One region of the Pseudarthrobacter sp. J1738 genome, then DNA from elsewhere that is predicted to be linked to it. Evidence: riboswitches for the same ligand, from Rfam matches in the RefSeq annotation. Region 1 holds a riboswitch; each other region holds the start of a gene.
What was found. Region 1 has a riboswitch for thiamine pyrophosphate ahead of thiC (phosphomethylpyrimidine synthase ThiC). Riboswitches for the same ligand answer to the same signal wherever they lie in the genome.
Positions count from the first base shown of each region.

Region 1 (10,431 bases):
AGCGCTGCGGTCCAAACTCACCAGTGCGCAATTTACCGTCGACGACGGCGTACCCTAGTGCCCCTAAAGCCTCACGATCAGCTCGTGGCAAGTTTGCGGCGTCGAACGTTTCCATCAGGTCCGGGCGGCGCTCCGCCGTCCTGGAGTACTGCTGGTGACGGCGCCACTGAGCAACCTTGCCGTGATTGCCGCTCAAGAGAATGGCCGGAACCTCACGTTCACGCCACTGTGCCGGTTTGGTATATACGGGATACTCGAGCAATCCGTCCGAATGCGATTCCTCCACGAGGGACTCCGGATTACCTACAACTCCGGGCAAAAGCCGGCCGATAGCCTCAACCATAGCCAGTACAGCTACTTCACCGCCGTTAAGGACGTAGTCCCCCAAGCTCACTGGACGCACATCGTAGTGGTCTGCTGCCCATTCAATAACTCGTTCGTCAATGCCCTCGTAACGCCCGCAGGCAAACACAAGGTGCTCCTCCTCAGCGAGTTCGTAAGCCATGGCCTGGTTGAAACGTGCACCAGCTGGGGAGGGAACAATAAGGACCGGCTTCCCTGCAGCACTTTCGGGCTGGAGCACTGACTCGAGGGCAAGAGCCCAAGGCTCAGCCTTCATCACCATTCCGGCGCCGCCACCATAGGGGGTGTCGTCAACACTGCGGTGTTTGTCAGTGGTGAAGCTGCGCAGATCGTGGACGGCAAGTTCCAGCGTCCCCTCTTGGCGCGCTTTACCTAAAAGAGAGAGCTCAAGCGGTGCAAGATACTCGGGGAAAATGCTAAAGACGTCTATGCGCATTTATTCGCCTTCGCGGTTTAGTTCAAACAATCCATCCGGCGGAGTGAGCAGAACAAAACCATCCGCCACGTTGACCTCAGGCACAATCTGTTCAACAAACGGGACTAACACTTCCTCACCGGCAGGCGTTTCGATGGTCAGCAAGTCTTGGGCCGGCAGGGTAGTTAGCGCTTTGACAGTGCCGACTTTCTCATTGCCAACACGGGCCTCGAGTCCTACGAGTTCGTGCTCATACCAAGCGTCAGAATCGTCGCCATCTTCGGCGAGCTCCTCGGTTTCGATGAACAATTTGGCACCGCGGAGAGTCTCGGCTTGGTTGCGGTCAACGATCTCGTCGAAGGCCAGCAACAGGATGTCCTTATTCCAGCGGGCACTAAAAACGGTGAGGGGGCCCAAGTTGCTGGGCTCCACAATGAACTCGGTCTCGGGGACAAACCGGTCCCCGGGGGCGTCGGTGAGTACTTGGACGGTGACTTCCCCACGAATTCCGTGGGGCTTTCCGATTCGAGCTACCTGTAGCTTCATTGTTTCCTCTACGTCAAAAAATTGTTGGCCGTACTAAATGCTTTGCGGCTCTAAAGCAGTCCGGCCCCTCCACCATATTCGGTGGAGGGGCCGGACTGAAGCCAGTTCAAAACTGTGCGTAGCGTCTAGCTAGCGACGACGGTCAGTATCAACCACGTCTACACGGACTTGCTCGCCATTAGCCAGGGCATTAACCACCGTGCGCAATGCGCGTGCGGTGCGTCCTTGACGGCCAATAACACGGCCAAGATCCTCTTGGTCAACGCGCACCTCAAGGGTTTCCCCGCGGCGGTTGTTTTTGGCGGAAACTTTGACATCCTCGGGAGAGTCAACGATTCCGCGCACCAAGTGCTCGAGCGCTTCTGCCAGCAATTTACTCAGCCTCGGTGGTCTCTGCCTCGGCGGCGGGAGCCTCTTCAGCTTCTTCAGCCTTCTTTGCCTTCGGGGTGATGGCTTCCGGAATGATGACGGAACCCTTCTCCGGAGCAACGAATGCTTCCTTGGCAGCCTTGGTCTTCAAGGTGCCTTCCTGGCCGGGCAAGCCCTTGAACTTCTGCCAGTCACCGGTGATCTTGAGGATCGCAGCAACCTGCTCGGTGGGCTGTGCGCCCACAGAAAGCCAGTACTGTGCACGCTCGGAGCTAACCTCGATGAACGAGGGCTCTTCGGTGGGGTGGTACTTACCGATTTCTTCAATGGCACGGCCGTCGCGCTTGGCGCGGGAGTCCATTACAACAATGCGGTAGTACGGTGCGCGCATCTTACCGAAGCGCTTAAGGCGAATCTTTACGGCCACTTTTGTGGTCACTCCTGTTTCTGAAACGGGGTGAATCCGCGGTTCTGCACCCGTGGGGCGGGCCATACTTGCGGTTTCGGAAGGACAAGACATCACGCAGAGAGAGGGGCCGCGCGCATCGAGTACCTGTCCATTATGCCAGAGCCTCGACTATTTTGCGAAAGGTCCCCTAGCCGGCGCGTTTTGGGTGGGACGGAAGGTTCTAAACAGCAAAAACGTACAGCTGGGTGCGGCTGGCTTCGTCTACTTCTGCAGCAAGCTTGGCCAGAGCACGCACATGGCCGGCGGCAGCGGCGGCGTCGAACGGCATGTCCTCTTGCCCAGCCCACGTGGTGGACACTTCTTCGAGGACGTCGCCTTCGCCTTCACTCTCATAGCTCAAGAGTTCAGCCAGGACGCGCACCATTGGCGCGGGGACGGCGAGCAAGGAGTCAGAGTCCACGTCAACCATGGAGAGTTCAAAGTCTGCTCCCCCAGCGTGTACTGCCGCGCCGGCTACGTCTCCGAGTTGTTCGATCTCATAGTCGGAGATGTTGGGGATGCGGACAGCCCCGGCGTAGGAGGCAACGAGCGCCGCGCCATTACTGGCAGCTTCGAGGGCTTTTGCATGTTTGAGTGCTGCGTCGTGAGTGGCTACAAATACTTCAGTGAAGCTGGTGATTTCCGGCACGATGACCTCGCTGTAGTGCTGCTCAATGGGACTAGGCATCCGCTTTCACGGTGCCAGCTTCAGCCTAGCCCAGCGTGCCTCCAGATTTAGCGCACCGCAACGCGGATTTGGTTCTTCCACGGGTCTTCGAAGCGAAGTTCGGCACCGGTGTGGTGTGAGGCGTAGCCAGCAACCTTGAGCCGGTCTGCGAGCGCACCAAGGTCATCGCTGGCTGGAACTTCAATGAGAACTTCGCCCAGGCCCAGGGTGTCCTTGCGGGGACCGGCACCTCGGCTGTTCCAGACGTTCATGGCCATGTGGTGGTGGTATCCGCCGGCGGATACGAAGAGTGCTTGGCCGTGCCAGCCTGCGGTTCGTTCAAAGCCGAGGGTTTTGACGTAGAAGTCTTCGGCTGTGGCAACGTCTCCCACTTGGAGGTGGACGTGGCCCACACCTGCGTCTGCTTGCCGTTGGTTCTCGAGGGATGCTTCGCTGAGGTGATCGTTGAGGTACTGCTGCGGCGGCAGGGCGACATTGTCCATCACCACGTTCGCTCCGTCCCATTTCCAGGACTCGCGGGGCTTGTCGAAGTAGAGCTCAATTCCGTTGCCTTCAGGGTCAGTGAAGTAGAAGGCTTCGCTGACCAGGTGATCGGCGCTGCCTACAAAAGCTTGCGGCTCAAAGTTGGCTGCGGTGGCTACGGTTGCGGCGAGCGAGGGCTGGTCTTTGAACAGGATTGCCGTGTGGAACAAGCCGGCTTCGCCGCGGGAGGGCAGTTGGAGTCCAGCTGCCGGGGCGAGGTGAACTACCGGGGTGGCGCCGCGGCCCAGGTACAGTCCGCCGTCTTGTTCGGCCACAACGTCTAGGCCCAATGCTGTCTGGTAGTACTTGGACATCATTTTGAGGTCGCCGACTTTGAGCATCACCGTGCCCATATTCAGCTCGGCGGGCAAAAGGTCTTGGGTGTTTGCACCAGTGGACACGGTATCTCCTGACGTGGATCGCAACGGCTCTCGTTGTGGGTTCACTCTATTAAATTACTTGAAGCTTCAATTTATTCCAAGTGGGTGGCGATTCCTTGTGGTAGCTTCGTCTACGACCACACGGGTGCCCATGCATGGGCTGAGATCAGGCTGACGCAGCTTGCGACCGTTGAACCTGTCCGGGTAATGCCGGCGAAGGAAGTGAGCAACACCTTGAGCACCACAAATTCACAGCACAGCTCTACCCAAAACGAGTCACCAACGCCCGTAATGAGCCTCGCGTCCCACTCTTTGGCATATATTTCCGACGCCGAAAGTGGCATCCGTGTCCCCGTCACCGAAGTGGCTTTGGACCCGTCCCCCAACGGCGCGGCCAACCCGCCGCTTCAGCTGTACCGAACAGCCGGGCCAGGAAGTGACCCGGTACTGGGCTTGGAACCGTTCCGGGCTCCGTGGATCTCCGAGCGCCAAGACACCGAGGCCTACACCGGGCGGGGCAGGAACCTGCTCGACGACGGCAAGTCGGCTCTGCGGCGCGGCGCCGCCTCCGCAGAGTGGAAGGGAACCCGGCCCGTGCCGCGTCGGGCAGTTGCCGGGCGCACCGTCACACAAATGCACTATGCGCGCCAGGGACTTGTAACCCCGGAGATGAAGTTTGTGGCGCTGCGGGAAAACTGCGAAGTGGAATTGGTCCGCAGCGAAGTAGCAGCTGGCCGAGCCATCATTCCTAACAACATCAACCATCCCGAGTCCGAGCCGATGATCATTGGCAAAGCGTTTTTGGTCAAGATCAACGCCAACATTGGCAACTCTGCGGTGACCAGTTCCATTGCCGAAGAGGTGGACAAACTTCAGTGGGCCACCCGCTGGGGTGCTGACACGGTGATGGATTTGTCCACCGGCGATGACATTCACACCACGCGCGAGTGGCTCATCCGCAACTCCCCCGTTCCCATTGGCACCGTGCCGATCTATCAGGCCCTGGAAAAAGTCAACGGCGAGGCAAACAAGCTCACGTGGGAAATTTTCCGGGACACGGTGATTGAGCAGTGCGAGCAAGGTGTGGACTACATGACCATTCACGCCGGTGTGCTGCTTCGCTACGTACCGCTGACCGCAAACCGCGTCACCGGGATCGTTTCGCGCGGCGGCTCGATTATGGCCGGTTGGTGCCTGGCACATCACCAAGAGAACTTTTTGTACACCCACTTTGACGAGTTGTGTGAGATCTTCGCCCAGTACGACGTGGCCTTTTCGCTCGGCGATGGTTTACGGCCAGGCGCGACGGCGGATGCCAACGATGCAGCACAGTTCGCCGAGCTGGACACTCTCGCAGAATTGACCCAACGCGCCTGGGAGTTCGACGTCCAGGTTATGGTGGAAGGGCCTGGCCACGTGCCGTTCCACTTGGTGCGGGAGAACGTGGAACGCCAGCAAGAGCTGTGCAAGGGTGCCCCGTTCTACACACTCGGCCCCCTTGTGACGGACATTGCGCCAGGTTATGACCACATCACCTCGGCCATCGGCGCCACCGAGATTGCCCGGTACGGTACCGCGATGCTCTGCTATGTCACCCCCAAGGAACACCTGGGTCTGCCTAATAAGGACGACGTTAAGACGGGTGTGATTACGTACAAGATTGCAGCTCACGCAGCGGACTTGGCTAAGGGCCACCCCGGCGCGAATGAACGTGACGACGCCCTGTCTAAGGCGCGCTTCGAATTCAGGTGGCGCGATCAGTTTGCCCTGTCGCTGGACCCCGAAACTGCAGAGTCTTTCCACGACGAGACGCTGCCAGCCGAACCGGCCAAGACCGCGCACTTCTGCTCCATGTGTGGGCCTAAGTTTTGCTCCATGCGAATCAGCCAAGACATCCGGGACACCTACGGTTCGGCCGATTCCCAGGCAGCGATTGCTCAAGCGCAGGAAGGCATGCGAGAGAAGAGCGCCGAATTTATGGCTTCCGGTGCCAAGGTCTACTTGCCGGAGCTGGAACTGCCGGCTCAAAACTAGAACGGATGGCCGCCGCTGTAACCGATTAGGGCGGAGCTCGGCGCCAAATGGCGCCGAGTCTGAGCCCTAGCGAGGAGACTGTTTCCGCAGGAAGGACTTCAGTAGCCCGGCGGCTTCTACGCTGTCCTGCGGGCGGTGAGCACCCGGCGTCGTACGGTGAACGGCGCCGGTGCCCACCAAATACTGGGCCACTTCCTCAAATACTGGTTCCCAACCGCCGGTGATCACCAGAGTGGGGACGCCGGGGACAATGTGAACCGGCGCCTCCCAGGGGCGGAGCTCATCCTTGGAATGGGCCGAAAGGTATGCGGCAGTGGCTGGCAGTTCGGCGGTGAGCGAGAGGCATGCCGGTTCAAAAAGCGCCAGGGATGAAACAAGTTCCGGGTGCTCGAGGGCCACGTACATGGCGTCGGCAGCACCCTCGGCGTGGGCCACGAGATGGCCGCCGTCTTCAAGGGCGCTCGCTACCGCGGCCTTGCGCTGCTCCCAGGAATAATCACTCGGGGCAGCTTTGAGGAACAATGCATCAAAATCAAGGGACAGGCCATGCTGGCGGGGCCAAGCTTGCGCGCCGGAAGGCCCAGTACCAGGGACGAAAACTACGCGCGACTTTTGCATTACTCCACCCTAGAACACTGCTCTGACATTGGGCCGAAGGCACAGAAATGGCCCCGTCCATCAAGTGAACGGGGCCATCTAGATGCTGGAAAACCCAGTGACTATTTGCCGAGGAACTTATCGAATCCCTTGGGCAGATTCAGTGCCGAGGGGTCAAAGTCGGCGCCGGGCTGGCCGAATGATGCACCGCTCGGTGCGGCCTTTGCAGCGTTGGCACGCTTGGCCTCGGCATCGCGGAGTTCCTGCGCAGCCTTGGCCGGGTTACCGGAGCGAGCCTTCTTCTTCGGTGCGTTCTTGCCGTTTTTACGCGCCGTGCCGCCACCGGGGCCACCCATGCCGGGAATGCCAGGCATTCCGCCACCGGCTGCCATCTTCTTCATCATCTTCTGAGCCTGCGAGAAACGCTCCAACAGGCCGTTGACCTCGGAAACGTGAACACCGGAACCGCGAGCAATACGTGCGCGACGGGACCCGTTGATGATCTTCGGAGCCACACGCTCGTGAGGAGTCATGGAGCGAACAATTGCCTCAACACGATCAATCTCGCGCTCGTCAAAGTTTTCGAGCTGCTGACGCATCCCTGCAGCTCCGGGCATCATCATTAGCATCTTCTTCATGGATCCCATGTTGCGGATCTGCTGCATCTGAGCCAGGAAGTCATCAAGGGTGAAGTCTTCTTGATCGGCGAACTTCTTCGCCATTCGAGCTGCTTCGTCTTTGTCCCAAGACTTTTCTGCCTGCTCAATAAGAGTCAGGACGTCACCCATGTCCAAGATGCGCGAAGCCATACGGTCCGGGTGGAACAACTCGAAGTCGTCAACACCCTCACCGGTGGATGCGAACATCACGGGCTTGCCAGTCACGGAAGCTACCGAGAGTGCTGCACCACCGCGGGCGTCGCCGTCGAGCTTGGAGAGGACAATACCGGTGAAGTTAACACCCTCGTCGAAGGCCATCGCCGTGTTAACAGCGTCCTGACCAATCATCGAGTCAATAACAAAAAGAACTTCGTTCGGGATGATCGCCTGACGGATCCGGCGAGCCTGATCCATCATTTCGGCGTCAACACCGAGGCGGCCTGCGGTGTCCACAATTACGACGTCGTGAAGCTTCTGACGTGCTTCTTCAACACCGGCGCGGGCCACCGCAACGGGGTCACCGGCAGGCTGATCCAATTCGGTGGAAGTGGCGCCCGGGTGGGGTGCGTAAACCGGAACGCCGGCACGCTTACCAACAACCTGGAGCTGGGTGACTGCGTTGGGGCGCTGAAGGTCACAGGCCACCAGAAGGGGGCTGTGGCCTTGGGACTTGAGCCACTTGGACAGCTTGCCCGCGAGGGTAGTTTTACCGGCACCTTGGAGACCGGCCAACATGATGATGGTGGGTCCGGTTTTGGCCAACCGGATACGGCGGGTCTGACCGCCCAAGATTTCAACGAGCTCTTCATTGACGATCTTGACGATCTGCTGGCCGGGATTCAGGGCAGCATTGACCTCGGCGCCAAGCGCACGTTCTTTGACCCGTCCAGTGAATTCGCGGACCACGGACACTGCCACGTCAGCGTCAAGGAGGGCACGCCGGATTTCACGGACTGTTGAGTCAATGTCCGCTTCGGTGAGACGGCCCTTGCCGCGCAGGTTCTTGAAGGTTGCTGTCAACCGGTCAGAGAGTGAATTGAACACGTGCCGCGCACTTCTTTCAGTGGATTCCCAGGAGCATGTTGGAGCCGTCCGCAGCCTGTAGCGCTGGAACAGCGCTTTGGTTGCCTCGCGAGTGCGGCCCCGGTTTTACTCGGTGCCAACATTTGCGACACGACTCGACTATCTAGGGTACCAAGTCCGGCCCTTGCAGTGGCATGCTGGCTGTGTGACTAGTTCAACGGCCGGACGTGGATCCGGAACATCGACCGTCAAGACTCTTCTAATCCTCGGCGCTTCAGGGGATCTGACCGGCAGGCTGCTGCTTCCCGGGCTTGCGCGCCTAGTGGCTTTGGGCCGCGCACAGCAACTGCGACTTGTGGGCGCTGGCTCGGATGCGTGGACTGCCCAACAGTGGCAGGACCGGCTCACTGAGTCCTTTAAAGAAGAGACCGCATCTGCTGACGCTGCCGGCAAAAAAGCTCTCAAGGCCATCGCCGCGGACAGCACCTACCACCAGGTTGACGTCACCAAAGATGGACCTCTTGCGGAGTTGTTGAATTCCCTCGATGGTCCCGTGGCTGTTTACTTCGCCCTCCCACCGCACGTCAGCCAGCTCGCCTGTGAGGCACTCTCCCCCGATGAAGTCCCTGAAGGAACTCGTCTGGTCATGGAGAAGCCCTTTGGTTCCTCAGAGGAGTCGGCCCGTGAGCTGAATGAAACTCTGCGTGAGCTGGTCCCCGAGGATCACATTCACCGTGTTGACCACTTCTTGGGCAAAGCCACCGTGCTGAACATTTTGGGTTTGCGCTTCGCCAACCGTTTCTTGGAGCCGGTCTGGAACCGCGATCACATTGAGAAAGTCGAGATCATCTTTGATGAGGATCTCGCCCTTGAAGGCCGTGCCCGTTATTACGACGGCGCAGGTGCTTTGCGTGACATGATCCAGAGCCACTTGCTCCAGATCATGGCCCTGCTGGCTATTGAGGTTCCGTCCACTTTGCACGAACGCGATCTCCGAGAAGCGATCAGCACCGTGCTGCGCGCCAGCAGCGTCAGCGCCCCCTACAAAAAGTCCACCCACCGGGCCAGGTACACGGCCGGGACCTTGGATTCTCGAAAGATCCCGGACTACGCCTCCGAAGAAGGTGTTGACCCAAAGCGGTCCACCGAAACCCTCGCGGCAGTCACAGTGGGAATCGCAAACGCACGTTGGGCAGGTGTGCCGTTTATTCTGCGCTCCGGAAAAGCAGTTGGCTCCAAGCGCAAGGAAGCGGTTATCACCTTCCGCCCCGTGCCGCACTTGCCCGAAGGCTTCTCCGGCGTTGATACGCCGAACAAGTTGCGGATCGGTTTTGGACCGGACACCCTCAATTTCGACATCGACGTCAACGGCCCCGGCGATCTATTCAGCCTGGACCGCGTCACGCTGACCAGCGAGCTGAACGCCTCCGATCTGCTCCCTTACGGTGAAGTTTTGGATGGTGTGCTGAGCGGGGATCCACTGCTCTCGGTACGTGGCGATATTGCCGAGGATTGCTGGCGGATCGTGGAACCCGTGCTGAAGTCGTGGGAAGCCAACAAGGTGCCGCTCGAAGAATACGCAGCCGGCAGCGATGGCCCCGAGGGCTGGCCTGGCGCACCGGACAGGGACGAGCCGGTAGCAACCAGCACGTCCGCTAAGCCGGATACTTCGGCAGCGAAGTAGAACAAATCAGCAGCGATTAAAACAAAAAAGTTCGACGACGTCCGGCCGGTGAGCGGGACGTCGTCGAACTTTATTTTTTTGAGCCTTTAGACAAATCTGGCCGGGCCGCTAAAAGCGACCCGGCCAGTTTTATTTTGCTGTTTTATGCCTAGATGGCCGCGGTACCGCGTTCACCTGTGCGGACACGAACTGCTTCGTAAACATCGATGGTCCAGACTTTTCCGTCACCGGCGCGGCCGGTGTTGGAGGAAGAAATCAATACGTCCAAGATGTCGTCTGCCTGATCATCGGTGGCCAAAACTTCCACTCGAATCTTGGGCAAAAGGTCCACGTTGTATTCTGCGCCACGGTACACCTCGGTGTAGCCGCGCTGACGGCCATAGCCGCTGGCCGCGCTCACCGTAAGTCCTTGTACCCCATAGGCCTCGAGGCCTTCGCGGATAGCTTCTAGCTTCTCCGGCCGGACAATTGCGGTGATGAGTTTCATGCGTCTACCTTTGCCTTTCCGGTGTCTTCGCTCTTACGAGCGTCGTCGTGGCCCTTGATGATTTCGTGGAGCGGCTGGAAGCTTCCGCCGCGTCCGCTGATACCAAACTCGTATGCCGTCTCTGCGTGCTGGCTCAAGTCAACACCAACTACTTCTTGCTCTTCACTAACACGGAAGCCCATGGTCTTGTGGATTGCAAGCGCAATGATGGTGGTC
Region 1 is NZ_JBNPEO010000002.1:269,830-280,260, forward strand. It holds gene trmD (tRNA (guanosine(37)-N1)-methyltransferase TrmD) at 1-799, opposite strand, end outside; gene rimM (ribosome maturation factor RimM) at 800-1,324, opposite strand; gene ACQR35_RS04920 (RNA-binding protein) at 1,454-1,696, opposite strand; gene rpsP (30S ribosomal protein S16) at 1,698-2,120, opposite strand; gene ACQR35_RS04930 (hypothetical protein) at 2,323-2,829, opposite strand; gene ACQR35_RS04935 (VOC family protein) at 2,877-3,704, opposite strand; TPP riboswitch at 3,863-3,970, shown strand; gene thiC (phosphomethylpyrimidine synthase ThiC) at 4,023-5,765, shown strand; gene ACQR35_RS04945 (alpha/beta fold hydrolase) at 5,832-6,383, opposite strand; gene ffh (signal recognition particle protein) at 6,485-8,065, opposite strand; gene ACQR35_RS04955 (glucose-6-phosphate dehydrogenase) at 8,250-9,728, shown strand; gene ACQR35_RS04960 (P-II family nitrogen regulator) at 9,877-10,215, opposite strand; gene ACQR35_RS04965 (ammonium transporter) at 10,212-10,431, opposite strand, start outside.

Region 2 (10,431 bases), on a different contig from region 1:
GTCCAAAGCTCGGGCCGAAGCCGGGGCAACAAACTTCTCGTAGTCCGCAAGTCCCAAAGACCCAGCCCATGAATCAAAGAGCTGAGCAGCTGAAGCACCGGCCTCAAGCTGTGCACGCAAGAACAGGCCTGAGGCGTCCGCAGCCCATCGCGCCAAGGCGGACCACGTTTCAGGATCGGCGTGCATCATGGTGCGTGGGCCCAAGTGATCGCGTGAAGGTTTGCCTTCAACCATGTAGGCGGCCAGGGTGAACGGAGCCCCCGCGAATCCAATGAGCGGAGTTTTGCCCAGTTCTGCCACGGTGAGGCGGACAGCTTCACGAATGGGTTCCAATGCCTCCCATGTCAGTTCAGGTAGAGCAGCCACATCTGCAGCGGTGCGGACAGGCTTCTCCAGAACAGGGCCAACGCCGGGAACAATGTCCACACCGATTCCGGCCAGCTTGAGCGGGATCACAATGTCAGAGAAGAAAATTGCCGCGTCAACGTCATGCCGACGCACTGGCTGGAGTGTGATTTCCGCCGCCAATTCGGGGCGCAAACACGAGTCCAGCATGGCCACCCCTTCACGTACCTTAAGGTACTCGGGCAGCGAACGGCCGGCCTGACGCATAAACCAAATGGGGCGCCGTGAAGGCTTCCCCCCGCGGTAGGCGGTGATCAGCGCGGAGTCCGCAGTGCGGCCATCGCGCAGCGGATGAGTGGCGTCAAGGGTCCCGGTTCGAAGCTGCATCCTCTTATTCTGCCTAAGGCCGTTGGAGACATATAACGACACTGTGTCAGCGAATTTACCGCGAAATCGCGCTATGTTCTACAGAGTTACGAAAAAGCTATGCTTGGAGTGCTGTGGTTCTTTTTTCTCTCGTGGCTAGCCACGCCGACGTCGATTTAGAGACTGTTGCTCAGTTGAGCAACGGTGCGGCTTCGCTTGCCCAAACGGCAATTGCAGACTCCCCCTCGGTTCAAGGTGCAGTGGTTTTGGCCACCTGCAACCGCTACGAAATTTACGGCGAGGCCACCTCGGATCAAGATCTAGAAGCGGCCCGGTCCAGCCTGATTGAACAAGTCAGCGAACTCAGTGGACTCAATAAACACGTGGTTTCTACGTCCTTTGGGACCCGTACTGGCTCAGACGTCAGCTCTCATCTTTTTGCCGTGAGCTCCGGATTGGACTCCGCTGTGGTCGGTGAACGCGAGATCGCTGGCCAAGTCCGCCGAGCCCTCATCGCCGCCGAGCATAACGGCACGGCAAGCTCCGGTTTAGTCCGCCTTTTCCAAGCAGCATCAAAAACGGCAAAGGACGTTGGCGCACACACCGCTTTGGGTAGCCGGGGACTGTCGATTGTTTCGGTGGCACTGGATTTGGCTCAAGAAATGTCTGTTGACCCGGACTGGTCCGAAAAAAACACTGTGATATTTGGCACAGGTGCCTACGCTGGCGCAACCATGGCCCTTTTGCGCGCCCGCGGATGTACAAACATCGGCGTCTACTCGTCCTCCGGCCGTGCGGAAGGCTTTGTGGCCACACGCGGCGGCATCGCCTTGACGAATAAAACCATCGAGGCTGCACTGGCCCAAGCTGACGTGATCATCGGCTGCAGTGGGTCAGATCAGCGCGTTGAAGCCGAGGATTTGGGCCGGGTACGCGCGGGCACGGAAAAGCCTTTGATTGTTATTGACCTTGCGCTGACCCGTGACTTTGATCCGGCCGTCGGCGAACTGCCCAACGTTGAGCTTTTGACACTTGAATCAGTGCGTCTGGCTGCTCCCCAAGAACAGGCAGATTCCCTTGCTGATGCGAGCAACATCGTGAACGAAGCAGCCGCTGCTTTTGAACAGGAGCGCCGCGCCCGTTCAGTGGATTCGGCCATTGTTGCCTTGCGCCGACACACCATGGACGTTTTGGATGCGGAAATGGAAAAGGTCAGGGCCCGCCACGGTTGCACCGCTGCAGCCGAAGAAGTTGAGTTCGCTCTGCGTCGGATGGTCAAACAACTTCTACACGTTCCCACTGTGCGGGGCCGCGAACTCGCAGCGAAGGGTCAGCAGGATGACTACATAGCTGCCCTCGAGGCGCTTTACGGTATTGAGGTTGATCAGGCCGGCGACACCCAGGCCGGGCAGCGCAGCAAGGAAACTAACAAAAACGCTAGTCAAGAATCCCAGCTGGGTGCCCAGTGCCCGGTTGCCGACGCTGAGTCTGCCTGAGCTAGAAGGCGTTGACTCCGGTCAGTTCCGCGGAAAGCTGCCATAGCCGCTGCGCCGCATCCGCATCGATTGCGTGAGCGTCCACACCCGCATAGCGCGCCGTTGGTGAATCCAGATCGGTGGGTTCAGCCACATCACAGTCCTCGCAATACACACCACCGAGGCCCTCCAAAAGCGGCGAAGTTGCCGCCCATACCGAGGTGGCAGCGCCTTGAGCCGGGGATTTGAAGATCTCGTTGACTTTGCCTTGTTCATTAATCCAGCCCGCGGCCCGCATTTCCTCAACCGGTAAGTGGCGCTGAAGTTCGGTCATAATTCCGCCCGGATGCACGGCGAAGGCGCGCACTCCGTGATCTGCTCCCAAACGGTCAAGTTCAATGGCGAACAGGGCGTTAGCAGTTTTTGCCTGGCCGTAGGCCTTCCACTTGTCATATCCGGTACTGAATTGAGGGTCTTCAAAGCGAATCGGCGAGAGTTTGTGCCCTGTTGAGGACAGCGCCACCACACGAGCTCCCGGCTTGGCGGTCAAGGCTGGCCACAAGCGGTTCGTCAAGGCGTAGTGACCCAGATGGTTGGTGGCGAATTGGGCTTCCCAGCCGGGCCCCACCCGAGTCTCGGGGCAAGCCATAACCGCAGCGTTGTTGATCAAAATGTCCAAGCTTCTGCCTGATCCAAGGAACGACTCCGCGAATGCCTGAACACTCCCCTGATCGGCCAAATCCAAGGAGGCTACTTCTACATCGTCAAGCCCAGCCTCACTGAGGGTTTGCGCGGCTACCTCGGGGCGGCGGGCGGGCACCACTACTGCGGCGCCGCCGTCGTGCAGTGCACGGACGGCTTCCAAGCCCAACCCAGAGTAGCCACCGGTAACAATCGCCGTTTTACCGGCTAGATCGATTCCTGCCAGAACGTCTTTGGCGGTACTGCGAGCGCCGAAGGGCGAGCCAAGGTGTTGCTGCGGGGTGCGGGGACTGTTAGTGCTCATCTGAGACTTCTTCCAAAAGTTGTAGAGGGTTTTAGTAAACCGCTTTGTCCGGTTCCACGTCGCGCACCCAAGCCAACACACCGCCGTCGAGATGGCTGACCTTGGTGTAACCGTGGCTTTTAGCGGCGGCGAGGACATTCGCCGAACGCGTTCCACCTTTGCAGTGGAAAATGATCTCCTTCTCGGTGGGAAGTTGATCCCACGCTTCGCCGTCAAGGATCTTTCCTTGCGGGATCAGTACCGAGCCGGGAATTGAAACAATAGTTCGCTCCCCCGTTTCCCGCACGTCCACGAGCAAGAAGTCCCGTAGGCCTGCATCCCGTGCAGCCAGCATGGTGGCCAGTTGCGGAGCCGTCACGAGTTCGTGAACACCTACAGTGGGCTCTGCGTCGATGCCACAAAAAGCGTTGTAGTCGGCAAGCTCGGTGATCGCTGGTGCGCTGGGGTCCTTGGAGACACGAATTTCCCGCCAGGTGCCGCTTAACGCGTCAAAGAGGGACACTCGCCCTAACAAGGAACGTCCGACGCCGGTAATCAGCTTTACCGCTTCGGTCACCATCAGGGATCCGACGGCGGCGCACAACATTCCGAACACGCCACCTTCCCCACAGCTCGGGACAGAGCCAGCTGGTGGCGCTTCCGGGTAGAGGTCACGGTAGTTGGGTCCATGTTCCGCCCAAAACACGCTGACCTGACCATCAAAGCGGAAAATGGAACCCCACACGTAGGGTTTGCCGAGGATCGCTGCTGCATCGTTGACGAGGTAGCGGGTTTGGAAATTGTCAGCACCGTCGAGGATCAGATCGTATTCGGAGAAGAGTTCTAGGGCGTTGGAGGCTTCGAGGCGTTCTTGGTGAACCCGGACATTAACCAGCGGGTTTAAGTCGTGGATGGCGGCCCGAGCGGATTCGGCTTTGGGCTCTCCGACCCGTTCCACGGTGTGCATAATCTGGCGTTGGAGATTGCTCAGCTCAACAACGTCGTCATCGATAATTCCCAGAGTCCCCACACCTGCAGCAGCTAGGTACAACAACGCTGGCGAGCCCAAGCCACCAGCACCAATAACCAGCACACGAGCATTCTTGAGCCTTCGCTGACCGATATCACCGATTTGCGGAATGATGATGTGCCGCGAATATCGCTCACGTTCTTCTCTGCTCAAAGACTGTGCTGGTTCCACGAGGGGCGGCAGAGAAGGAGAAATGGGGGCGGGGCTGTTCGCAGGCATACTCCAATCTAGGCCTGTCGACGCGCTTATACATATTACTGACGAGTAAAGTGGATTGAGCCGTCAATGAAAGGACCGGAAGTGAGCAGGACGCGCACCACGCAAGAAACATCCCAGGCGAATGCTCGGTCCGCACGTCTACCGCGCGACGAGCGCCGTGCGCAGTTGCTCCATGCGGCTCTTGAAGTGTTTGTGGCCAATGGTTACCACGGTGCCGCGATGGACGAAATCGCTGAAACTGCCCGTGTCTCCAAGCCTGTGCTCTACCAGCACTTCCCATCCAAACGCGAGCTTTATTTGGCCCTTTTGGATAGCAATCTTGAAGAACTGACCGGACTGCTCTTGGGCGCACTAAACTCCACTCAGGACAACAAAGAACGTGTTCAGGCCGTGATGCGCGCCTATTTCCGCTTTATTGCTAGTGACGATCAAGCCCATCGTCTAGTGTTCGAGTCCGGACTAACCAATGACGCTGACGTTAATGCTCGATTGGAAACGTTCAACCGAACCTTTGCTGAGGCGGTGGCCGCCGTGATCGCTGAAGACACCAAGTTGGCACCGCTGGAAGCAGAACTCTTGGGCCGCGGCCTAGCCGGGTTAGCGCAGGTAAGTGCCCGCTATTGGCTAGAAACCGACGGCGATTTGGACCTCGATGTTGCAAGTGATCTGGTCTACCGTTTAGCTTGGCGCGGAATCAGTCGCTTCCCCAAGGAGTCCTGAGCTACAAATGAATAACCTGTTGAATTCTGATGGCTGGGAGGCCTTGTTGTGGAAGTAAAGATTGGTATCCAAAACGTTGGACGTGAAATTTCGCTCGAGTCTTCACAGGACGCCGATGCCGTAGCCAAGATTGTCTCCGAGGCAATCGCTAACGGAACGGATTTGCGTCTGACGGATGAGAAGGGCCGCCAAATCATCGTTCCTGGCAAGGTTTTGGGTTACGTAGAGATTGGTGCTGAAGAAGTCCGTCGTGTGGGATTTGGCACCGTCTAGACCCCTTTTGTAGCTGTTTGAGGCCAAGGAAAGGGACGCTCGCGTGCTTTCACTGATTATTGCCGTTCTTGCAGTCATTGCCGCCGGAGCCATCGTGTGGGGCACAGACAAGCACCACACCTCTTACGGTGCAGCTTTGCCTGCTGGGTTGGGCGTAGCTGTGGCATGCGTGTGCTGGATGGTGGTGATCGCGTTGGGCTTTGGCTATCAACCTGGCCTGACGTGGATCCCTTGGGTGCTGCCGATTGTTCTTGGTACAGCAGCTGCCGTCGCTGTGGTTGTTCCCTTGCGTAAACAGCGCGAAGCCAGTGACCGCGAGCGCCTCACAGCTATTCTCCGCGCCTAGCTTTAGGCCGCTCTCTACAAAAATTCAGCCCGGCCCTGCATGGGTGAGGACGCTAGGGCGTGCTCACGCTTAGGGATTCGCCCTGCGAGCCGGGCAAGACGCCCTGCTGCCACCGCGTGGCGAAAGGCCTCGCCCATCATCACGGGGTCCTGAGCCCGGGTCACTGCAGTTGCCAACAGCACTGCGTCGCAGCCTAGCTCCATGGCAAGGGCCGCGTCCGAGGCCGTGCCGATTCCGGCGTCGAGCACTACCGGGACGTTGGCGCGGGCAACGATCAGTTCGATGTTGTGCGGGTTGAGGATGCCCAAGCCTGTCCCAATCGGAGCACCGAGTGGCATGACGGCGGCAGCGCCTAAGTTTTCCAGACGCAACGCCAGAACCGGATCGTCGTTGGTGTAAGCGAACACTTGGAACCCACTTGCCACGAGTTGTTCGGTCGCTTGAACTAGCTCCACGGCATCCGGGAGCAGGGTTTGCTCGTCGGCTATAACCTCAAGCTTCACCCAGTTGGTCTCTAGGGCTTCTCGTGCCAGTTCAGCTGTCAAAACAGCGTCGCGAGCGGTGTAGCAACCAGCCGTGTTGGGCAGAACGCGGATCCCGTGGCTTTGCAGCAGTTCGAAGAGCGAGCCTGCCGTGGCAGGTGAATAGCGGCGCATGGCCACGGTGGTGAGTTCAGTCCCGGAAGCCACCAGCGCCGCCCCCAAACCGTCCAGGCTTGGCGCACCTCCAGTGCCCATAATAAGCCGCGAATTCAGTGCCACGCCGTCGATGTGAAGTTGGTCCTTGGACATTTCAGCCTCCCTGTACTGCTGTAACGAGTTCGACGTCGTCTTCCGAACAAAGCGTTGTTCCGCGCCATTGGCTTCGTGGCACCACCGCTGCGTTGCGGGCAACAGCAATACCCAGCCTGCGGCCGTCAACGGCTTGTCCTTGTTCATTGATCGTTCTGCCCGTGACGGCTTGGACAAGGTCTGCAACGGTGGCTCCAGCGCTAAGGCTGTGTGGCTCCCCGTTGAGTGAAATATTGAGCGTGGTCACGAATGCTCCCGGTCCTTGCTGTGAGTTGTGGGTAGGGAAAATCTGTCCGGTCTAAAAGGCGCCCACCGTACGTCCGCTATTCTGTCCATAAGTTGGCGGCAAATCTGGGCTGCAACAGGCGCAAGGAGAACGCCGTGGCGGAAGAACCCGGTGGCCACAATCAACCCCGGAATGTCCTGGCTTTTGGGATTGAGCTGGCTCCTTGGATCCGAACTTGAGTGGCCAGAGCTTGAGTTGTCAGAGCTTGAGTTGTCAGAGCTTGAGTTGTCACAGTGCAGTGTGGATGCGGCAACTCGCCCCAGGAGCGGGGCGTTGTCTGGAGTACCTGGACGTGGCCTTGAAGTGGACTCGAAAAGTTCGAGCTCAGCCACGGCCGGAACCAACGATTGGGCGTCGCGGAGCAGTTGGTAAACGCCTCCGGCAGAAACACCGGAGCTATTGTCCTCACGGGAGGTGGCACCAATAACTACCGTCCCGTCCTCTCGAGGCACAATGTAAACGGGAACACCATGGACGCTTCCGCGCACAGTGGCGGTCAGCAGCGGACGCAATTTTGAAGGCACCCGGAGGCGAAGAATATCCCCGTACACTTTCCGCAGGGGCAGCCGAAGACCGGGTGGAAGCCCTTGCAACTCTTCTGCGTAAGTTCCATTAGCAACTACCACTTCTTGTGACCTGACCGTGCGGCCATCTCCAAGGTCCACTCCCGCGACCCTGGCATCACTCCACACCAAGCCGAGCGCGCGCTCGCTCAGGTGAATGCCGCCGTCGTTAATAAAGGTCTCTAAAAGTGCTGCGTGAATTCGCCGTGGATCCACTTGGTGGTCTTGGGGAATGGTGTAAGCGGCCGACAGCCCTGGGGCCAATAGCGGCTCCGCACTGCGGGCCCGTGACACCGTTAGTGGTTGTACGTTGAGTCCTTGACGAAGTTGTTCCGCGTACAGGTCCGCTAGGGCCCGACGATCGGCCGCGTCCACACCCAATAGCAGTGTTTCTGTGTTCTGGTAACCGGCGTTCGGAGCAAACGGACGTGCAAACTCTGGCCACAATCGGGCCGATTCGAGAGTGAGTTCAAGGAGTTGCTGCTCTTGATAATGGAGCTCACTCACTGGTGCCAGCATCCCTGCTGCAGCGTGGGTGGCGCCGGTTCCGGGTGCTGGATCAATCAGCACCACCGAACGGCCAGACGTGAGGGCTTGGTATGCGATAGCCATCCCCACAATGCCCGCGCCAATGACGGCAACGTCAGCCTCTACGGCCATCTTCATTCCTTCCCTACGCCGGCACTATCCGGATCAGGTATAACGGTCGGCACTAAAGCCCTCTCAGCCGTGAACAACACCGTGTTCAAGCTCCCGCAGTACTCGCCCAGTCTAAAGGAACTACGCTGGTTCTTATGAGCCAACACGTCCACCATGCTGCCCGCCTCTACCTGTGCACCGATGCGCGCACCGAACGCGGAGATTTTGCCGACTTTGTTGACGCCGCATTTTCCGGTGGCGTTGACATCATCCAGCTGCGGGACAAGAACATTGATGTGGCCACGGAGCTGGAAGCACTCAAAGTTCTTGAGGCAGCCGCTACACGGCACGGACGGTTGTGGGCCGTCAACGATCGCGCCGACGTGGCGAGCCTTGCACAAGCTCCGGTGTTCCACATTGGGCAGGATGATCTCCCCTTCGACTTTGCTCGAAAAGTGCTGGGCAAAAAAACGGTGATAGGTATGTCCACTCACTCCCCAGCCCAAGTGGACGCCGCCATTGCTGCAGCCCCGGGCCGTAAAGGTTTGGACTACTTCTGTGTAGGCCCACTGTGGGCGACTCCCACCAAACCCGGCCGGGCCGCCGTCGGGCTGGAATTGGTGGAATATGCGGCTCAAGCAGCAGCCAAAATCGATGGCCCCATTCAGATCCCTTGGTTCGCAATCGGCGGGATTGACCTGAGCAACATCGGCCAAGTGGTGGAAGCTGGGGCCCAGCGTGTGGTGGTGGTTCGCGCCATTACCGAGGCTAGCGATCCTGCTGAAGCGGCCCTCAAGTTGCTTGAAGCGTTACCCAGCCAAGACGACGTGGCCAACAGCTAGATTTCTTGCTCAGACGGGCCAAGAATCGGTGGAGCGGACGGAGCTGCGGCAATCGTGACGAAGAATTTGACGCTATTTCCGCCACTAAGGTGGCTTTTCCCGCTAGCCTGAATTTCGTGTCTCATCAACGGATAGCCCCACGCGCCCTTGACCCGCAGAGCCAATTGGCAGGTGCACTGAGTGCCCTAAAAACTGAGCTCAAACTGCCCTTGGAATATCCTCCAGTGGCCGTCCAAGACGCAGAAGCTGCTGTGGCTAAGCATCAGCTTCCAAGCCTTGACCTCACGGCCTTTGAATTTGTGACGATAGATCCACCCAGCTCAACTGACCTTGACCAAGCCATGTATTTGGAACGGGCCGGCGACGGCTACAAAGTTCTCTACGCGATTGCTGACGTGCCGTCTTTTGTGAACCCAGGCGGCGAACTGGATGCTGAGACTCGCCGTCGTGGTCAGACTTTTTACGCTCCGGACGGCCGCATCCCTCTGCACCCAGAGATTATTTCCGAAGACGCTGGCAGCCTGCTGCCAGATCAGCTTCGAGCTGCCTATGTGTGGGAATTCGAACTCGACGCCAATGCCGAGCTGACCTCCGCCGTCGTCCGCCGTGCTCAAGTCCGCAGCCGAGCCAAACTTAACTATCAAGGTGTTCAAGAGCAGATCGACAACGGCACCGCCTCAGAGAGTCTTCAGCTGCTCAAAGAGATCGGCCTCAAACGCATTGAACTAGAACGCAAGCGCGGCGGTGCGAGCCTGAACATCCCCGAGCAGGAGATCGAACAAGTCCCCGGTGGTTCCGGCATAACCTACCGGATTGTGGCAGCCCCGCAACTACCCGTTGAGGATTGGAACGCACAAATTTCATTGCTCACCGGAATGGCGGCCGCTGACATTATGCTCAAGGGGAAGGTGGGCATTCTGCGGACCATGCCTGCTCCCGATGAAAAATCTCTGAAAGCATTTACCTTGCAGACTGCTGCATTGGGTCAAAAATGGGACTCCTCGATCTCCTATGGTGAATATCTGCGCACCCTTGATCCAAGCAACCCCAAGCACTTGGCCATTTTGCATTCGGCCGGCGTTTTGTTCCGCGGAGCCGGCTACACCCCCTTTGACGGGGACGTTCCGCAAGAAACGGTTCAGGCAGCCATTGGGGCTCCGTACGCGCACACCACTGCACCGTTGCGCCGCCTCGTTGACCGTTGGAGTCTTGTTATTTGTGAGGCTTTGAGTAACGGCCAAGAAGTCCCTGCCTGGGCAAGGGAGTCTTTGGCGCAATTGCCTGAGATTATGACGGCTTCAGACCAGTTGGCGTCCAAACTTGAACGTGTCTCCATAGACACCATTGAGGCTGCGATTTTGAGTCCTCTGGTGGGCCGGGAATTTGAAGCAGTGGTCATTTCGGGGTCCCGAGACGGCAACGGCAAGCCGGATCACGTTCCCTACGGAATAGTTCAAATTGCCGAACCTGCTGTCGCTGCTCGCTGCGAAGGCGAAATGGAAGCTGGCACCGTAGTGAGGGTCAAACTGGTCTCGGTAGACATCGTCAAAC
Region 2 is NZ_JBNPEO010000001.1:616,608-627,038, reverse strand. It holds gene hemE (uroporphyrinogen decarboxylase) at 1-732, opposite strand, end outside; gene ACQR35_RS03040 (glutamyl-tRNA reductase) at 846-2,207, shown strand; gene ACQR35_RS03035 (SDR family NAD(P)-dependent oxidoreductase) at 2,209-3,192, opposite strand; gene moeB (molybdopterin-synthase adenylyltransferase MoeB) at 3,224-4,420, opposite strand; gene ACQR35_RS03025 (TetR/AcrR family transcriptional regulator) at 4,487-5,140, shown strand; gene ACQR35_RS03020 (DUF3107 domain-containing protein) at 5,189-5,413, shown strand; gene ACQR35_RS03015 (hypothetical protein) at 5,457-5,759, shown strand; gene ACQR35_RS03010 (thiazole synthase) at 5,774-6,550, opposite strand; gene thiS (sulfur carrier protein ThiS) at 6,552-6,797, opposite strand; gene thiO (glycine oxidase ThiO) at 6,794-8,065, opposite strand; TPP riboswitch at 8,053-8,166, opposite strand; gene thiE (thiamine phosphate synthase) at 8,194-8,880, shown strand; gene ACQR35_RS02990 (RNB domain-containing ribonuclease) at 8,997-10,431, shown strand, end outside.
Region 2: another riboswitch for thiamine pyrophosphate. It lies ahead of thiO (glycine oxidase ThiO); the one in region 1 lies ahead of thiC (phosphomethylpyrimidine synthase ThiC).

Region 3 (10,431 bases), on a different contig from region 1:
ATGCTGGTGGTCTCCTCGGCGATCAGCCTCGCGGTGCTGCTTTACGCCTCAGCGCAGGGTGTGAGTGACGGCGGCGAGGACGGTCCTGTTTCGATTTTTCACCCCACGTACCTGATTCTGGTGGCCGGGGTTTCGAACGCCTTCCTGGCCGGGGATCTTTTTAACCTTTATGTGGGCTTCGAGATCCTGCTAACCGCCAGCTACGTGTTGATGACCTTAGGTGGGACGGGTCCCCGTATCCGTGCCGGCGTTACGTACGTGGTGGTCTCGGTAGTGTCTTCGGTGCTGTTCTTGATTTCGATCGCCATGATTTACGGGGCCACAGGTTCCATCACCATGGCTGATCTTTCGATCAAACTCGCTGAACTGGATCCCGGAATTCAAACGCTCCTGCACGTGATGCTGCTGGTTGCTTTTGGTATTAAGGCCGCAGTTTTCCCGCTCTCCTTCTGGCTCCCTGACTCCTACCCCACGGCCCCCGCGCCGGTCACGGCAGTGTTCGCAGGTTTGCTGACCAAGGTGGGTGTTTACGCCATGGTCCGCACGGAAACGTTGCTGTTCCCGCGGGACACTCTCAACACCCCGCTGATGGTGGTGGCGTTGTTGACCATGATTGTGGGAATCCTGGGTGCCATTGCCCAGAGCGATATCAAACGTCTACTCTCTTTCACCTTGGTCAGTCACATTGGGTACATGGTCTTTGGTTTGGCGATCAGCTCAGTGGCTGGACTGGGGGCTGCGGTGTTTTACGTGGCCCATCACATCACTATTCAGACTTCGCTCTTTTTGGTGGCTGGCCTGATTGAACGCCGCGGTGGCAGCTCGTCTATGGACCGTTTGGCGGGAATGGCCAAGCTGAGCCCGCTACTAGCGCTGCTGTTCTTTGTCCCCGCGATGAACCTTGCTGGGATCCCGCCGTTCTCCGGTTTCTTGGGCAAACTGGGTCTGCTACAGGCTGGTGTGCAATTGGGGACACCACTTGCGTACGTCTTGGTGGCCGGTGGTGTGGTGGCTTCACTGTTGACCTTGTTAGCCATTGCGCGTGTCTGGAACAGGGTATTTTGGCGCAAACCCTCAGACGCCGAGTTCCCAGCGCCCGCCCTTCTGGGCCATGAACCTGCCAGCCGCCTGCTGCCGTGGGGGATGGTGTTCCCCACGGCAGCGTTGGTGGCTATGGGTGTAGCGCTCACTGTTTTTGCCGGGCCGTTATTTCGGTTTAGCGATCAGGCGGCTCACGAAATGCTGGACCGTACACCGTACATTCACGCAGTCCTAGGCGATCATGTACCAGTTCCGGCAAAGGACGGTGCCAAGTGACCCGTCACCGGATTTCGCTTAAACAAGAACTCCCGCTGCTGCTGTGGCTTGTGCTGGTGTGGGGTGCACTGTGGCGGGACTTCAGCGCTGGCAACCTGATTTTTGGGGCTGTTATTGGGGTGGTAATTGCGCGCTTGTTTTACTTACCACCCGTGGAGCTCAGCGGGCGGTTTAATGTGCTGCGGGCTCTATGTTTTGCCGTCGTTTTTTTGGGGAAAGTGATTGTGGCGAGTTGCCAGGTGCTGTATATCGCCGTCGCGCGTGGACCTCAGGTGCGTAATGCGGTGGTGGCCGTCCCGCTGCGCAGTCACGACGATCTGATTGTCACAGCCACCGGGCACGTGGCGGCGCTGATTCCGGGATCGCTGGTGGTAGATGTGGACCGCAGCACCTCCACGCTGTACCTGCACGGGCTCAATATTCGGGACAGCGAGGACGCTGAACAGCTACGCCAGCAGGTGCGGCAGATCGAGGCGGATCTGATTGCCATTATGGGTAGCCGAACGGACCTTACGGCCCTGCACAACAGTCATGAACAGGGACGACGCCGATGATGACCATAGTTTTGATTGTCACCTCGGTGATCCTCGCCTTAGCCGCGGTGGGGGCCATTATCCGTATTGCGCGCGGACCGTCCTTGCTGGACAGGGTGCTTGCCACCGACGTGTTGCTCGCGATCGTTGGTGCTGTCTTGTGCATCGACATGGCAGCGAACCGGAACCTCAACAATCTGGTGTTGGTGGTGTCCATTTCCCTGATTGGTTTTATTGGTTCGGTGACAGTGGCGCGCTTTGTGGCTGAGCGGAGGAGCGAGAGCAATGATTCTTGACGCTTCTCTTGGGGACGCCATTATTGACGGGCTCACCGCAGTATTTTTGGTGGTGGGGGCGTTGATGTCCTTGGCCGCGGCCATTGGCTTGTTGCGCTTCCCGGATCTGATGAGCCGGATGCACGCTGCCACAAAGCCGCAGGTTCTTGGTTTGTTTTTGTTGCTCGCCGCAGTGGGTTTGCAGATGCGTTCCTGGGTGGTGTGGCCGGTGCTCATTGTTGCGTGGATCTTCCAGCTACTCACCGTGCCCGTGTCAGCACACATGGTGGGCCGGGCTGGGTACCGGACCAAACACCGTCACCCCGAGTTGTTGAGCCTGGATGATCTGGACGAGGTAGTAGCCCATGCCGCCGAACAGGGCACTGAGGGAACTGATGAAGCAGACGCCGGAGCGCGAGTAGATCGCGAACGGACTTACCCGTAAGTCGCTACATTTTTGGACATCCGCATCCGGGATCCCGGATGCGGATGTCCAAAAATGTAGCGGTTCTCACGACTCACGTGATCAGGGTCTATGACGCGGCGTGCGATGGCCCTAGACGATGTCCTGAGTCTTGTTGAATCGAGCAATGGCTCGCTGGGTTCCACGGCCTGTGAGCACCTGAATAACGGTACTCACCGAACCGGAAATCAGGGCGAAAACCAATGCCTGACGCAGGCTAGATTCGGCCTCATCGCCGGGCTTAGGCGGCTTGTTGCCAGTGGCCTTGAGCCACGCAGCGTTGACGAGCTTGCTGCCAACAATTCCTGCACCGATGCTTACGCCCGTGCCCAACAGTTTCAGCAAAATGTTCATTGATCACTCCTCGTGATGGGAATTTTTCCTGCGAACAACTCTGGATCCAGCCTAGCGTCTGTGAGCGGGCGCGTCTTTCTCTGCTGCCACAGATTCTTCAACAGCAGATTCTTCAGCTGGCGACGAGGTGAGGGCCACGATCTTGGCACCTTCCACATCAACGTCCGGCAAAATGCGCTCGAGCCACTTCGGCAGCCACCAAGCTGCCTTGCCCAACAAGTGCATGGCTGCCGGGATGATGGTCATGCGAACAATAAAGGCATCCACCAGCACACCGAACGCCATGGCAAAGCCCATGGGCCGGACCATTGTCAGATGGCTGAAGATGAACCCGGCAAACACACTGGTCATAATGATCGCAGCAGCGGTGACCACCTTCGCTGCATGGCTGAACCCGCTTCGCACAGCCCGCTGAGCCGTGGCGCCATGCATGTAGGCCTCGCGCATACCCGAGGCAATAAACACTTGGTAGTCCATGGCCAAACCGAACAGCACACCAATGAGAATGATCGGCAAGAAGCTCAGCACTGCGCCGGGGTGGTGAACGTCAAAGATGTTTCCCAGCCAGCCCCACTGGTACACGGCCACCACTCCACCAAATGCCGCGGCAAGGGAGAGTAGGAAGCCAGCCGTTGCTAGCAGCGGAACAATGATGGAGCGGAACACCAGCATCAGCAAGATCAGTGAAAGGCCCACCACAATCACTAAATACAGTGGTAGGGCGTCGCCGAGCTTGTTGGAAACATCCACGTTGGCGGCGGTTTGACCGGTCAAACCGATGGTGACGTCCTCAGAAGACTTCAACTCCGTGCCTTTAGCCCGCAGATCGGAAACCACCTTGACCGTCGAGGCGCTGGCCGGCCCTTCCTTGGGGATGATCTGGAAAACCGCAGTAGTGCGGTCCTCGCTCAGAGCAACCGGAACTGCAGCCTGAACATTCTCCACAGTGCGCAGAACTTCCGAGATGTTGTATTCCTTGGTTTGGGCATCGGCTTCGCTCAGCCCGGAAGGCAGCTTGGCCACCAACACGATGGGGCCGTTCATGCCTTCACCGAAGTTCTGGCCAACAGTGCTGTACGCCTTGTAGGCGCTCGAATCGGCAGGTTCCGTCCCGCCGTCGGGTAGTGCCAAACGTAGCTGGGTGGCGGGGATTGCCACCAGGCCCAAGGCAATCACACTGACCACCAAGGAGAGCCACGGGTGTTTGGTGACAAAACCGCCCCAACCGTGGGAACCGTCGTCGTCCTTGGCGTGGTGTGCGGTGTGCGCGAGGTGCTTTTCGCGCCTCTTCCATGCACGCTTGGAAATCAACTTGGTGCCAATGACGCCTAGGAGTGCCGGGGTGAGCGTGATGGCAACGGCCACGGAAATCGCCACAGTTGCTGCTGCAGCAATACCCATCACGGCAAGGAATGGCAGGCCCGGAACAACCAGTGCGGCAAGGGCGATCACCACGGTGAGGCCGGCAAAGGTCACCGCGTTACCGGCCGTTCCGGTGGCGCGGGCGATCGATTCGCCCATCTCCATGCCCTCAAGCAGCTGGTTCCGGTGGCGGTTGACGATGAACAAGGAGTAGTCAATGCCCACCGCGAGGCCGATCATTAGGCCGAGCATCGGGGAAACAGAGCTCATCTCAATCACGCCGGTCAGTGCGAACGTTCCGCCCACACCCACACCCACACCGATGATGGCCATCAGGAGCGGCAGCCCCGCAGCAACCAGGGTGCCGAGCATCAGCAGCAGCACCAATGCAGCCACGGCCAGGCCTACGATTTCGGCCGTACCAAAGAGCTCAGAAACGTCTTCAACAATTTCCTTGCTGAAATAGATCTCCACGCCGGAGGACTTGGCCTTATTCACCACGTCCTGAACTTGCTCGCGCTGAGCCGGGGTTAGGGCGTTGATGGAGGTGTTGAACTGGATTTGTGCCACCGCGGCGTTGCCGTTTTCGGAGACAAAGCGCATACCTTCGGAAGACTTTTGCTGACGCTTGCCGAGGTCCAGTTTGCTCTGTGCATCGGTAAGTTCCTGGGCGCTGGCTTTAGCTTGAGCCACGCCGTCGTTGTATTGCTTTTCAGCGGCCTCTAACTGTGCGGCGGCTGCAGCGGCCTGAGCTGCGGGGATTTGGACACCAGCTGCTTGAGCCTGGGCGGCTTGGGCCTTGCCTGCATCTATCTGCGCTTTGGCGGCATCGAGTTGTTTCTGACCGGCGGCTAGCTGGGCCTTGCCGTCGTCGATCTTCTTCTGGTTGGCTTCCAAGGTGGCGAGGGCGCCATCCAGCTGAGCTTGGGTGGTGAAGGGGTCTACCGAGCTTTCCACCACGTCAACGCTGGAGAGGTCCTTGAGCGCTGCGGAGATGGCAGTTTTTTGCGCATCAGTAATTGCCGCACCATTGCTGCCTTCAAACACCACGGGGGCGCTGCCGCCAGCGGACTTGGGCAGCTCTTGTTTCAACTCATCGAGGACCCGCTGCGTTTCGGTTCCCGGGATCTTGAAGTTGTTGGATGTGGTGCCGTGGAAAGCGACGGCGGAACCACCGACGGCGACCAGGAGGGCCAGCCAAAAGGTGACCACCCACCGGCGGTGCTGGTAGGAGAATTTTCCGAGCCGGTAAAGCAAAAGAGCCATGGGAAGACCGTTCTAGGACGTGGGTTGAGGCGGAAAGTTAGTGGGCAAAACCGTCGCGCAACAGCGAGATGGATTCCACGAGAAGTTGGCGTAGTTCAGCGAGTGATTCGGGGGTGTTGTCTTTGCCGCCGTGGCGTTCCAGCCAGATTTCCATGGCGGCTTTTCCGCACGCGATCACCGCGCCAACCATGGCGCGTACGTAGAGCTGATCAGTGTCCGGGCCTAATCGTTGCAAGGTGGCTTCGGTGAGCCGGGCGGTGGCGTTGTCCCAGGCTTCGAGCTGAAAACGGGACATTTGAGCTTGCCCTATGGTCAACGAACACACCTCGGCCATGGGGCCAAGATGGCCCGGATCTGCCAGTGCGGACACGGCCGCGATGGCTGAGTCCAAGAGCGATTCATCCGCAGGTCGGTCATAAAAACTCGCAATTGCGACGTCGAGGAAACCCTCGGTGGTCGCGGCGAGGGCGGCTTCGGGGCTGGGGAAGTAGTTGAAGAACGTGCGGCGTGAAATGCCGGCTTCTTCGGCGAGCTGGTCTGCGGTGAACTGGCCGAGGCCATGGTTGCGTAGCAGTAACAGCGCAGCCTGAATGATGGCCTGCCGAGTGGCGAGTTTGTTTTGTTCGCGCCGGGAGTGCAGTTCTGGAGCGGTGAGTGTCACTCGCTCAGCTTAGAGCCTTAAGTGCACGCAGTGCAAAATTGCCCGGAGTGTAAGGATTTTAGAAAGTTTCAGGCCTCCACCTGCGTCCGCGCGCCCCTACGGGTGTAAAGTTGACCACGCCCATCAGGGCAGATTTATACGACAGGGGAGCGCCGCCGTCGGACCTTAACGGGTCAGCTGTGTGGGTGCTGAGAGTGCGGATGACCGCAGACCCTCGAACCTGATCCGGTTAGTACCGGCGATAGGGAGTCGAGTTCTCGAAGTGTGCCGGGGCCGCAAGACGCCGGGGCGCTTTCCCCTCCTGTTTCCTCAGGAGGAAGACATGACAACGCAAGTAGCCGCTCAGCAACGTAAAAGCTGGCGCGTAGTAGACATTGTGGTTGCGGCACTGATTGCCGTAGCCGGTGGCGTTATTTTCTGGGCTTGGTCCCAAGGCGCCAATCTTATTTCCCCCGCAACCGTGGCGTACCCGCCGCTGTCCGGACTCTATGCCGGTGGCTGGATGATTCCGGCAGTATTGGGCATGCTGATCATCCGCAAGCCCGGTGCCGCACTCTTTTGTGAGGCTGTAGCATCCATGGGCGAGTTGCTGATGGGTTCCCAGTATGGGGTTACGGTGCTGATCTCCGGCATTCTGCAGGGTTTGGGCGCCGAGTTAGTGTTCGCTGCGCTGAAGTACCGCAACTTTAATCTCACCGCTTCCCTGCTGGCCGGTGCAGGCGCTGGTTTGTTCTGTGGCCTCAATGACTGCTTCCTCCCGTGGGGTTGGAACATTGCCTATTCCGGTGCGGACAAGCTCGTCTACATCGTCTTCACCACCATCTCCGGAGCCATCATCGCCGGTGCGTTGTCGTGGATCGCCACGCGCGGCTTGGCCACCACCGGCGTATTGAGCTCCTTTGCCTCGCGCCGTGCTGACAAGGAGCCGGCGTTCTCCTGATGGCCTCATCAGCTGCGGCTTTCCGGCCGGCAAGCGTCCGGGCGCAGGGCTGGGGGTGGCGGCATGCTGGCCGCTCCACCCCGGCCGTCCGCGGGCTAGATTTGGATATTCGGCCCGGCGAACGGGTACTACTTTTGGGCCCGTCCGGTGCCGGAAAGTCCACGGTTTTACATGCCCTCGCCGGCGTTTTGGGAGATAACGACGCCGGGGCCGCGCCTCACGCCGCTACCGCACCTAGGGCGGTAAGCGACACTGAGGAATCCGAGCAACAGGGCACCTTGCTGCTGGACGGCTTGGATCCGCGGGCGGCCCGCGGCCGGGCAGGGTTAGTTCAGCAAGACCCGGAAAGCCAAGTGGTGTTGAGCCGCATTGGTGACGATGTGGCGTTCGGTGCGGAGAACCTGGCCGTGCCCCGCGAGGAAATCTGGCCACGGGTGCGCGAGGCGCTGGCCGACGTCGGACTTTCTCACTTGCCTTTGTGGCACTCCACGGCGGAACTGTCCGGTGGTCAGAAACAGCGCCTCGCGTTGGCGGGGGTATTGGCGATGCGCCCTGGGATCATTTTGTTGGACGAGCCCACCGCAAATCTGGACCCGGCCGGTGTGCTGGAAGTCCGCGATGCCGTGGAACGCTGTGTGGAGAAAACTGGTGCCACACTACTGGTGGTTGAGCACCGGGTCTCCGTATGGAAAGACCTCGTGGACAGGATCGTGGTGCTGGGCCCGGACGGTGTGCTTTCGGACGGACATCCGGGCGCGGTGCTGACCCACAATGAGGACCTGCTCAAAGCGGCCGGGGTGTGGGTGCCGGGCTGGGTGCCCGAAGTTCGGGGACGCAACGCCACGGTTATGGCCGAAGATCTTGGAAACAAGCCGCTACTGAGCGCAATGGACCTCGCTGTGTCCCGCAAAAAAGCCACACGCCGCGGATTTAGACGAATCCCAGCCGTCCCGGTTCTTAATGGTGTTAATACTGTCCTGAAGCATGGCGAAGCCCTGAGTGTTACCGGGCCAAACGGTGCCGGAAAATCCACTTTTGCCCTGACCTTGGCCGGGCTGCTGGCTCCCGTCTCTGGCCAGGTCAATGCTGGCGAGCCACTGGCTCGCGGCGCGGGAACTGACCCCTACCGATGGAAGCCCAAGGAACTGATCGAGCGGATTGGCACGGTATTTCAGGAACCCGAGCATCAATTTGTGACAGGAAAAGTGATCGACGAACTGCACTTTGGGCCTGCGCAATTGGGCCGCGGTGACGAGCGCGTTGAAGAGCTTATGGCCCGCTTGCGGTTGGAAAAACTTGCCGACGCCAACCCGTATACCCTTTCCGGCGGTGAAAAACGGCGACTCTCCGTTGCCACAGTGCTGGCCGCGCACCCCGATGTTTTGGTCTTGGATGAGCCAACCTTCGGGCAGGACGCCAATACATGGGCCGAACTTGCGTCCTTGCTCACCGAGCTCCTGGACGCCGGGACCGCCGTTGTCGCAGTCACGCACGACGCCGAATTCACTCACGTTTTGGGTGGGGCTCAGTTGAAACTGAGTCCGGAAGCGCACTCGGAAGCGCACTCGGAAAGGGAAGCGCAGGCATGAGCGCCACGGTACCTTTGCCGCATAACGACACCCAAACCCCCGGTGGGGCGCTGCTGAGCCGGGCCAATCCGCTGGCCAAATTCGCCGCCGTCGTAATCATTACCTTGGCGCTGGTGCTGTCCATTGACTGGCTGTCAGCCTCCGTGGCTCTCGCAGCTGAATTGCTGATACTGCCGCTGGCCGGGCTGAGTGCTCGGCAATTGTTCCAGCGAGGCTGGCCACTACTCTTGGCGGCGATCCTGGGCGGTTGGTCTACGGCGCTGCTGGCGCCGGAACACGGGAGAATGCTGTTCGACGTCGGCATCTGGTCCATGAGCGAAGGCTCACTGACCTTGGGGCTGGCGTTTATGTTGCGCGGTTTGGCTGTTGCGTTGCCAGCCGTGCTGTTGATGGCTTGCACGGATCCCACAGACTTGGCGGATTCGCTGGCTCAGCAGGCCAAGTTGCCACACCGTTTTGTGCTGGGGACATTGGCTGCGCTGCGGCTCGTGGGGATCATGGTCCAGGAATGGCAGACCATTGGGATGGCGCGGCGCGCCCGGGGCGTAGGGGCCACCGGGAATCCCTTGGTGCGGATCAAGGCGAAGCTGGGGCAGAGTTTTGGGTTGCTGGTGCAGGCGATCCGGCGGGCGTCACGGCTAGCGGTGACCATGGAGGCGCGCGGTTTTGGTGCCGGCGAACGCTCGTGGGCACGGCCTGCGGCGTACAGTGGGATGGACGTTTGGGTGCTGGGCGGTGGCTTGTTGATTGCGCTAGCAGCGGTGAGCGCGGCCGTTGTGTGTGGCACGTGGAACTTTGTATTTACCCAGCAGTAAGCCGCACTGGGTTATGCCAAATATCGCATGAGGTGACTTAGGGCTCACTAAAGGAGCCCTTCGGCGCGTCGATTCGACTTAAATAACTCATGGATGATATTTCTTAAGCTATGACTCAGCAGACTGTTGAACACGTTGGTGCACTACTTCGCGATGCTCGTGGAGAAAAAGGTTGGACCCAAGGCCAGTTGGCTTCAGAGCTGGGGACTAGCCAAAGTGCCGTGGCGCGAATGGAAACCGGGCGGCAAAACCTCAGCCTGAAAATGATCCAGCGCCTCGAGGACATTTTTGGCCGCAGCATAGTCAAGGTGGGCCGTCAGCAAATGACCCACTTGCGCGTTGAGGGTGGACGTACTCTCTCCGGTGCCGTAGACGTCAATACCTCCAAAAACGCGGGTGTGGCACTGCTGTGCGCTAGCTTGATCAACCGCGGAACCACCATCCTGCGCCGCTTGGCCCGTATTGAAGAGGTCAACCGAATTGTTGAAGTGCTGACCAGTATTGGTGTGGAGTGCATGTGGCTGAACGCCAACGACTTGCAGATTCGCCGCCCCGCCACCTTGGACTTGGATTCCATGGACGTGGCTGCCGCTCGCCGCACGCGCAGCGTTATTATGCTTTTGGGCCCTCTTTTGGATGAGCGGGCCGAATACCAGCTGCCGTATGCCGGTGGTTGCGATCTAGGTACCCGGACAGTGGAACCTCACATGCAGGCCTTGCGTCAGTTTGGCCTTGAGGTGGAGGCGAAGTCCGGTTTCTACTCGGTTCAGGCGCCGCCGGCCGATTCGCATGATCGCAACTTTGTGCTGACCGAGCGTGGCGACACTGTCACCGAGAATGCCATTATGGCTGCCGC
Region 3 is NZ_JBNPEO010000001.1:71,177-81,607, forward strand. It holds gene ACQR35_RS00340 (Na+/H+ antiporter subunit D) at 1-1,317, shown strand, start outside; gene ACQR35_RS00345 (Na+/H+ antiporter subunit E) at 1,314-1,871, shown strand; gene ACQR35_RS00350 (monovalent cation/H+ antiporter complex subunit F) at 1,868-2,146, shown strand; gene mnhG (monovalent cation/H(+) antiporter subunit G) at 2,136-2,570, shown strand; gene ACQR35_RS00360 (DUF4235 domain-containing protein) at 2,682-2,942, opposite strand; gene ACQR35_RS00365 (MMPL family transporter) at 2,994-5,570, opposite strand; gene ACQR35_RS00370 (TetR family transcriptional regulator) at 5,608-6,231, opposite strand; TPP riboswitch at 6,365-6,496, shown strand; gene ACQR35_RS00375 (ECF transporter S component) at 6,554-7,171, shown strand; gene ACQR35_RS00380 (ABC transporter ATP-binding protein) at 7,171-8,760, shown strand; gene ACQR35_RS00385 (energy-coupling factor transporter transmembrane component T family protein) at 8,757-9,575, shown strand; gene ACQR35_RS00390 (UDP-N-acetylglucosamine 1-carboxyvinyltransferase) at 9,686-10,431, shown strand, end outside.
Region 3: another riboswitch for thiamine pyrophosphate. It lies ahead of ACQR35_RS00375 (ECF transporter S component); the one in region 1 lies ahead of thiC (phosphomethylpyrimidine synthase ThiC).